One region of the Ramlibacter sp. GCM10027632 genome, then DNA from elsewhere that is predicted to be linked to it. Evidence: riboswitches for the same ligand, from Rfam matches in the RefSeq annotation. Region 1 holds a riboswitch; the other holds the start of a gene.
The links. Region 1 has a riboswitch for S-adenosylhomocysteine ahead of metH (methionine synthase). Riboswitches for the same ligand answer to the same signal wherever they lie in the genome.
Positions count from the first base shown of each region.

Region 2: it holds a riboswitch for S-adenosylhomocysteine, as region 1 does, so the genes downstream of both, ahcY (adenosylhomocysteinase) here and metH (methionine synthase) in region 1, are expected to answer to the same signal.

Region 1 covers NZ_JBHTGW010000006.1:169,405-173,814, reverse strand. Annotated here, with positions in the region: gene metH (methionine synthase) at 1-2,072, opposite strand, end outside; S-adenosyl-L-homocysteine riboswitch at 2,146-2,217, opposite strand; gene ACFQZY_RS11240 (hypothetical protein) at 2,312-3,451, shown strand; gene ACFQZY_RS11235 (homocysteine S-methyltransferase family protein) at 3,473-4,410, opposite strand, start outside.
Region 2 covers NZ_JBHTGW010000013.1:54,405-58,814, reverse strand. Annotated here, with positions in the region: gene ACFQZY_RS17325 (TlyA family RNA methyltransferase) at 1-219, opposite strand, end outside; gene ahcY (adenosylhomocysteinase) at 236-1,672, opposite strand; S-adenosyl-L-homocysteine riboswitch at 1,742-1,813, opposite strand; gene ACFQZY_RS17315 (c-type cytochrome) at 1,832-2,218, opposite strand; gene ACFQZY_RS17310 (ATP-dependent DNA ligase) at 2,280-3,347, shown strand; gene ACFQZY_RS17305 (peptide chain release factor 3) at 3,490-4,410, shown strand, end outside.

The DNA.
Region 1 (4,410 bases):
GACTCGTCGGTGTACAGCTCGATGTCGTCGTCGTTCACGGTGTTGGCAGGCCACAGCCCCATGACCGCATTGGCGGTGAGCCAGCGGCCCTCGATCAGGCGCTTGAGCATGCGCTGGCCGTCGGCGTAGACACGCACGGCCTCGGTCCCCACGACCTCGTCCTTCAGGATCGCGGGGAACGGCCCGGCCAGGTCCCAGGTCTGGAAGAACGGGCCCCAGTCGATGTACTTCGCGAGCTCGGCGAGGTCGAAGTTGCGGAACACACGCCGGCCGATGAACTTCGGCTGCGGCGGGGTGTAGGCCGACCAGTCGATCGGCGTCTTGTTCGCGCGCGCCTTGTCCAGCGGCCACAGCGGCGCCTGCTTCTTGCCGGCGTGCTGCTGGCGCACCTTCTCGTAGTCGGCGTTCACCTCGTCGATGTACTTGGCCGCCTGCTCGGACAGCAGGCTGGTGGCCACGCTCACGCTGCGCGAGGCATCGGGCACGTAGACCACCGGGCCCTCGTAGTGGGGCGCGATCTTCACCGCCGTATGCACGCGGCTGCAGGTGGCGCCGCCAATGAGCAGCGGGATCTTGCGCAGGCGGAAGTGCTCGTCCTTCTGCATCTCGGCGGCGACGTACTGCATCTCCTCCAGCGAGGGCGTGATCAGGCCCGACAGGCCGATGATGTCCGCGCCCTCGACCTTGGCCCGCGCCAGGATCTCGTGGCAGGGGACCATCACGCCCATGTTCACCACCTCGAAGTTGTTGCACTGCAGGACCACGGTGACGATGTTCTTGCCGATGTCGTGCACGTCGCCCTTGACGGTGGCGATGACGATCTTGCCCTTGGCCTTGACGTCCTCGCCGGCCGCCTCCTGCTGGCGCTTCTCCTCCTCGATGTAGGGGATCAGGTGGGCCACCGCCTGCTTCATCACGCGGGCGGACTTCACCACCTGGGGCAGGAACATCTTGCCCTGGCCGAACAGGTCACCCACGATGTTCATGCCGTCCATCAGCGGGCCTTCGATCACGTGCAGCGGGCGGCCGCCCTGGGCCAGCACGTTGCGGTAGGCCTCCTCGGTGTCCCCGGTGATGAAGTCGGTGATGCCGTGCACCAGCGCATGCGACAGGCGCTGTTCCACCGTGCCGTTGCGCCACTCGTTGCGCTTGCTGTCGTCCTTGGCCGCGCCCTTGGCCTGCTCGGCGATCTCCACCAGGCGCTCGCCGGCGTCGGGCCGGCGATTGAGCACCACGTCCTCCACGCGCTCGCGCAGGGTGGGCTCCACCTCGTCGTAGACGCCGACCATGCCGGCGTTGACGATGCCCATGTCCATGCCCGCCTGGATGGCGTGGTACAGGAACACGGTGTGGATCGCCTCGCGCACCGGGTCGTTGCCGCGGAAGGAGAAGCTCACGTTGGACACGCCGCCCGAGACCTTGGCGCCGGGCAGGTGCTGCTTGATCCAGCGGGTGGCCTCGATGAAGTCGACCGCGTAGTTGTCATGCTCCTCGATGCCGGTGGCGATCGCGAAGATGTTGGGGTCGAAGATGATGTCCTCGGGCGGGAAGTCGAGTTCGTCCACCAGCAGCCGGTAAGCCCGCTCGCAGATCTCGATCTTGCGCTGGTAGGTGTCGGCCTGGCCCTTCTCGTCGAAGGCCATCACCACGGCGGCGGCGCCATAGCGCTTGATCAGCTTGGCCTGGTGGCGGAACGGGGCCTCGCCTTCCTTCAGGCTGATCGAGTTGACGATGGCCTTGCCCTGGATGCAGCGCAGGCCGGCCTCGATCACCTCCCACTTGGAGCTGTCCACCATGATCGGCACGCGGGCGATGTCGGGCTCGCTGGCGACCAGGTTCAGGAAGCGCACCATCGCCGCCTGGCTGTCCAGCATGGCCTCGTCCATGTTGATGTCGATCACCTGGGCGCCGTTCTCCACCTGCTGGCGGGCCACGGCCAGGGCCTCCTCGAACTGGCCGTTCAGGATCAGGCGGGCGAAGGCCTTGGAGCCGGTGACGTTGGTGCGCTCGCCGATGTTGACGAACAGCGTCTTCTCGCCGACCAGCACGGGTTCGAGGCCCGCGAGGCGCATGGGAGGGACGGGAAGGGTGTCGGGATGGGGAGCGTCGGTCTGCATGTGGACTCACCTGGCGGGGAAACACGGGGCTAGGTGAGCGCGGTTGGATTCCTCAAGCCTGACGCCGGGCGGGCCCGGCGCTGCAGCGCTCCTTGAGTGGACCGGCATTTTACCGGCTGCGCCGCGGGCGGGACAGGGCAGGCAACTCGACCGGAGTGGTTGTTACGGACCGGTCTTGCCCGCAGGAACCCGCCATGTTCAAGACCACCAGCCAACGCTTCCTCGCCCCCACCCTGGTCCACGCCGCCCAAGTGGCGACGCCCCGGGCCGCCAGCTCGTCGTCCTCGCTGACCTCGCTCAACTACGCCCTGTGCAGCCGCCTGTCTGACCTCGACCCCCACCACCCCTCGGCCCACCGGGCCGATTCGATCGAGCGCCTGCACGAGGAGTTCGCCGAGTCCCTGGCGGAGGAGTGGCGGGCCCTGGGGTCGCAGGCCCGCTCCGGCCTTTCGCCCGAGGAGCAGGACACCCTGCGCCTGAACCGCACCATCAACGCCAACCTCTCGACGACGCTGGAACACGCGCCCCGGCTGCTGCGGGCCTTCACCCCCGATGCCGACCCCGACGTGCCGGGCCACGCCGCGCTGAAATCCGAGTCGGGCAAGGTGTTCTCCCGCATGGTGCAGCACCCCACCCGTCGGGCGCAGGCCATGGTCTATGCCGCGGCCACCCGTTCGGGTGACCACAAGGCCCTGGGCATCCTGCTGCCCACCCCGCAGGAGCGCCGCGAGGTCGAGCGCATGCGCGAGCAGGCCGGCGACCGCGGGCTGGACCTGCGCACCGTGGTCCAGCTCCGCGACTACGCCCACTTCGCCACCGGCTCCTTCAACTTCTACCGGGCGGCCTCCATCCTGAAGACGATGCATGCCACCTTGGACGTGGCCCTGCTGGTGGAGGACGTGACGGCGCCGTTCACCGAGGCCATCGAGCGCCTGTGGGCCTTCCCCGACGCCCGCGTGACGGGCGACGACGTGCACAAGGGGTGGGTGGGCACCAAGGCCCTGCCGCTGGCACCCGGCACCGGATTCGAATTCAGCCGCCCCATCTCGGCCACGGTGCGGGCGGAGGGCAGCTACGTGCTGCGGGTCACGCCCGACTTGCGCAGCTACAACGTGCACCTGGTCATGCGCGGCGGTGAGGGCCAGCGGGTCAAGGCCGTCCACTTCAGCCTCTACAACGCGCTGTCCACGGTGCACGAGGGCGAGGTCATGGTGCTGCCGAACCAGCGCTTCGTGGTGAAGTCGGCCACCGAGGAGGACGTGCGGGACGGCCAGTCCCTGCAGCCGGTCACCCGCTGCATCGCGCAGAAGGTGGGCGAGCCCCACGTGCTGTGAGGCCCGCGCCGCGCCCGTGCCTTACGCGGCGTCCCTGTAGAAGAAGTCCTTGCGCACGCTGCGAGCGGCCAGCGGCGCGACGGCCTGGCCGATGGCGGCGATGTGCTCCGGCGTGGTGCCGCAGCAGCCGCCGACGATGTTGATCAGCCCCTCGGCCGCGAACTCCCGCAGCAGGCGTGCCGTGACCTCGGGGGTCTCGTCGAAGCCGGTCTCGCTCATGGGGTTGGGCAGGCCGGCGTTGGGGTAGCAGCTGATGTAGGTGTCGCCGGCCACCTTGGCCAGCTCCTGGATGTAGGGGCGCATCAGGGCCGCGCCCAGCGCGCAGTTCAGGCCCACGGCCAGCGGCTTCGCATGGCGCACCGAGTACCAGAAGGCGGTGACGGTCTGGCCGCTGAGGATGCGGCCGGAGGCGTCGGTCACCGTGCCGCTGATGATGATCGGCAGGCGCTCGCCCGATTGCTCGAAGTACTCGTCGATCGCGAACAGGGCAGCCTTGGCGTTCAGCGTGTCGAAGATGGTCTCGACCAGGATCAGGTCCACCCCGCCCTCCACCAGCGCCTGCACCTGCTCGAAGTAGGCGGCGCGCAGCTGCTCGAAGGTGACGTTGCGCGCGCCCGGGTCGTTGACGTCGGGGCTGATGCTGGCAGTGCGCGGCGTGGGGCCGAGGGCGCCGGCGACGAAGCGCGGCTTGTCCGGGGTGGAGAACTTGTCGGCGGCCTCGCGGGCCACCTTCGCGGAGGCCAGGTTCAGCTCGCGCGCCAGGTGGCCGAGCTCGTAATCGTCCTGGGCGATGGAGGTGGCGCCGAAGGTGTTGGTCTCGATCAGGTCCGCGCCGGCGGCCAGGAAGCCCTCGTGGATGTCGCGGATCACGTCCGGGCGGGTCAGGCTCAGGAGCTCGCCGTTGTTCTTCACGTCCACGCCGTGGTCGGCGAAGCGCTCGCCGCGCACCTGTTCCTCGG
Region 2 (4,410 bases), on a different contig from region 1:
CAGCGCGCCGGCGAGCTTGAGGCCGCCGCGCGAGACATAGCGCACCTCGGCGTCGTCGGCCAGCTCGATCTCGCACCCGGCGGGCAGCTCCTCGCCGTTCTTGGCGACAGGCTTCCAGCCCTCGCGCGAGAGCCAGCGCATGCCCGAGGCGATCAGCCGCTGCGCCTGCGAGCGGCTGGTGGCCAGCCCGCGGTCCACGAGCAACTGGTCGGCGCGCATGCCGCTGCCTGCGCGATCAGTAGCGGTAGGTGTCCGGCTTGTACGGGCCCTGCTTGGGCACGCCGATGTAGTCGGCCTGCTCGTCGCTCAGCTCGGTGAGCTGCGCGCCGATCTTCTTCAGGTGCAGGCGGGCGACCTTCTCGTCCAGGTGCTTGGGCAGGGTGTAGACCTTGCCCACGTCGTAGCCCTCGGGGTGCGAGAACAGCTCGATCTGCGCGATCGTCTGGTTGGCGAAGGAGGAGGACATCACGAAGCTCGGGTGGCCGGTGGCGCAGCCCAGGTTCACCAGGCGGCCCTTGGCCAGCAGGATGATGCGCTTGCCGTCCTCGAAGATCACGTGGTCCACCTGCGGCTTGATCTCCTCCCACTGGCACTTGGCCTCGAGGGTCGCAACGTCGATCTCGTTGTCGAAGTGGCCGATGTTGCAGACGATGGCCTGGTCCTTCATCTTCGCCATGTGCTCGTAGGTGATGACCGACTTGTTGCCGGTGGCGGTCACGAAGATGTCGGCCTTGTCGGCGGCCCAGTCCATGGTCACCACGCGGAAGCCTTCCATGGCGGCCTGCAGGGCATTGATCGGGTCGATCTCGGTCACCCAGACCTGGGCCGAGAGGGCGCGCAGGGCCTGGGCCGAGCCCTTGCCCACGTCGCCATAGCCGGCCACCAGGGCCACCTTGCCGGCGATCATCACGTCGGTGGCGCGCTTGATGCCGTCCACCAGCGATTCGCGGCAACCGTACAGGTTGTCGAACTTGCTCTTGGTGACGGAGTCGTTGACGTTGATGGCGCGGAACATCAGCGTGCCCTTGGCCGACATTTCCTTCAGGCGGTGCACGCCGGTGGTGGTCTCCTCGGTCACGCCCAGGATCTGCGCGCTCTTGCGGCTGTACCAGGTGGGATCGACGGCCAGCTTGGCCTTGATGGACGCGAACAGGATGCGCTCTTCCTCGCTGCCGGGGTTGGTCAGGACGCTCGGGTCCCTCTCTGCGCGCTTGCCCAGGTGCATGAGCATGGTGGCGTCGCCGCCGTCGTCCAGGATCATGTTGGGGCCTTCGGTGGCCGAGCCCTTGGGGCCGAACTCGAAGATGCGGTGGGTGTAGTCCCAGTAGTCCTCGAGGGACTCGCCCTTGATGGCGAACACCGGCGTGCCGTTGGCGACGATGGCCGCGGCGGCATGGTCCTGGGTGGAGAAGATGTTGCACGAGGCCCAGCGCACGTCGGCGCCCAGCGCCTGCAGCGTCTCGATCAGCACCGCCGTCTGGATCGTCATGTGCAGCGAGCCGGTGATGCGCGCGCCCTTGAGGGGCTGCTTGGCCGCGAACTCCTCGCGGATGGCCATCAGGCCGGGCATCTCGGTCTCGGCGATGCGGATTTCCTTGCGGCCCCAGTCGGCCAGGGACAGGTCGGCGATGGCGCAGTCGGTCGTGGCTGCGGGCTTGAGGATGGCGTTCATGGGTGGCTCCAAGTCAGGTTCAACTGAAGGCCACGCCAGCCGGGGGAGGAGGCCTCACCGCACGGACAGCGTGGGTGAGCGTCGTTGCAAGAGATGGAATCCGAGCCTCGCACGGGACGTGCTGCAACGCTCCTCGGATGAAGCCCCGATTTTAGCGTGTCAGGGCTTGGCCCCGCGCGCCTCGCGTTTTTTCACCGCCGCCTCGATCCGCGCCAGCGTGGCGGCGTCGGGGTCGGGCCAGTTGCCGCCGCCCTGGCGGGCCATGTAGGCGACCGCCCGGGCGAGTTCCTCGAGGCTCAGGTCGGCGCGGCCGCCCTTGGGGGGCATCTGGCGGATGCCGGTCCAGGCGGTGGCGGTCAGGGCCGGCTGGCCCTCCCGGATCAGGGGTGCCCAGGCCTTGCGGTCCCCCAGCCGGGGGGCCTTGAGCAACCCCTCGCCGTGGCAGGCCATGCAGGCGTCGCGGACGATGGCCTCGCCGGAACGAGGGGCGGACTGGGCGCTGGCGGCCGTGGCGGCCGCCAGGAGGAGGGCGGGGATCAGGCGCATGACGGGACTATAGTGCGGCGCCCCGGTGCGGGCCGCCCCGGGCCAGTGGTAAAAGCGGGGCATGACCGCAGTGAACATGCCCGCCTCCCCGATCGACCCCATGCTGGCCAAGGTGGCCCCCGCCCTGCCCGAGGGCGACGGCTTCCTCTTCGAGCCCAAATGGGACGGCCTGCGCGCCCTGGTGTTCCGCACGCCCGCGGGCGTGGTGATCCAGGGCCGCGACCTCAAGCCCCTGAACCGCTACTTCCCCGAGCTGGAGAAGGCGCTGTCCGAGCAGCTCCCCAAGGGCTGCATCCTGGACGGCGAGATCGTCGTCTCCGGCCCGCAGGGGCTGGACGCCGAGTCGCTGCAGAAGCGGATCCAGATGTCCGAGTCCCTGATCGGGTTCCTGGCCCGCAAGGCGCCCTCCGCCTTCGTCGCTTTCGACCTGCTGGCCGCCGGCGGCCGCAGCACCATGGCCCTGCCCCTGCAGGACCGGCGCGCCCGACTCGAGCGCCTGCTGGCCGCCGCCAAGTCCCCCCTGCACCTCACCCCCCAGACCGCGGACCGGGCGGTGGCCCAGGACTGGCTGGCGCGCTTCCAGGGCGCCGGCCTCGACGGCGTCATGGCCAAGCCGGCCGACGCGCCCTACCAGCCGGCCAAGCGGACGCAGCTCAAGGTCAAGCACGCCCATACCGCCGATTGCGTGGTCGCCGGCTTCCACTGGCACACCGACCGCCAGGAGGCCGTCGGCTCCCTGCTGCTGGGGCTGTACGACGAAGCCGGCGTACTGCAGCCCGTGGGCACCGCCGCCACCTTCACCGTGGACATGCGGCGCGCGCTGGTGGCCGAACTGGCGCCCCTGCGCGAGAACGCGCTGGAGGGCCACCCCTGGCGCGACCAGGTGCAGACCCCGGAGAACCAGGGCGCCTGGCATGTGGGCAAGGCCCTGCGCTGGGAGCCGCTGCGGCCCGAGCGGGTGTGCGAGGTCAGCTACGAGCACCTGACCGGCAGGCGCTTCCGCGACGCCACCGCCTTCAAGGGCTGGCGCCTGGACAAGCCGGCGCACGCGTGCGGGTTCGACCAGCTGGCCGTGGCGACCCCGGCCGAACTCGGGCAGGTCCTCACGCCCTGGCTCAGGCGGGGCTGAGGCGGGACTCCCGGCGCGGCCGCCCCGCGCCGGCGGCCCGGCGGGATGGGCGCCGGCCAGGGCATCGGCGACAATCGGGGGTTCGGCTGCAGGCGCCCTGCAGTCTCCTGGCAACCTGCCGTCCCGACGGAGTTTCTTCCCTGTGTCCGCCTCACCGTTTGCCGCCGAGACCCGGCGTCGCCGCACCTTCGCCATCATCTCCCACCCCGACGCGGGCAAGACCACGCTGACGGAAAAGCTGCTGCTGTTCTCCGGCGCGATCCAGATCGCCGGCAGCGTGAAGGCGCGCAAGGCCTCGCGCCACGCCACCTCCGACTGGATGGAGATCGAGAAGCAGCGCGGCATCTCGGTGGCCTCCTCGGTGATGCAGATGCTGTATCGCGACCACGTGATCAACCTGCTGGACACCCCCGGCCACAAGGACTTCTCCGAGGACACCTACCGCGTGCTGACCGCGGTCGACGCCGCCCTGATGGTGATCGACGCGGCCAACGGCGTGGAGGCGCAGACGCGCCGCCTGATCGAGGTCTGCCGCCAGCGCAACACCCCCATCATCACCTTCGTCAACAAGATGGACCGCGAGGTGCGCGAGCCCCTGGACATCCTCGACGAGGTGGAGCGCGAGCTGGGCATGCCCTGCGTGCCCATGACCTGGCCGGTGGGCAAGGGCAAGCTGTTCGGCGGCATCATGAACCTGCGCACGAATGCCATGACGGTGTTCGAGTCCGGCAGCGAGCGCCGCCCGCAGGACTTCGAGACGATTCCGCTGGATGACGCCGCCACCCTGCAGGCCCGCTTCGGCGACGAGTACACCGCCGCCGCCGACAGCATGGAGCTGGCCGTGGGCGCCTCGCCCGCCTGGGACCACCCCGCCTTCCTCGACGGCAAGCAGACGCCCGTGTTCTTCGGCTCCGGCGTGAACAACTTCGGCGTGATGGAGGTGCTCGACGCCCTGGTCGACCTCGCCCCTGCGCCGCAGCCCCGCAAGAGCTCGCTGGTGGTGAACAAGCAGCTGGTCGAGAAGACCATCCAGCCCGACGACCCCGGTTTCGCCGGCGTGGTG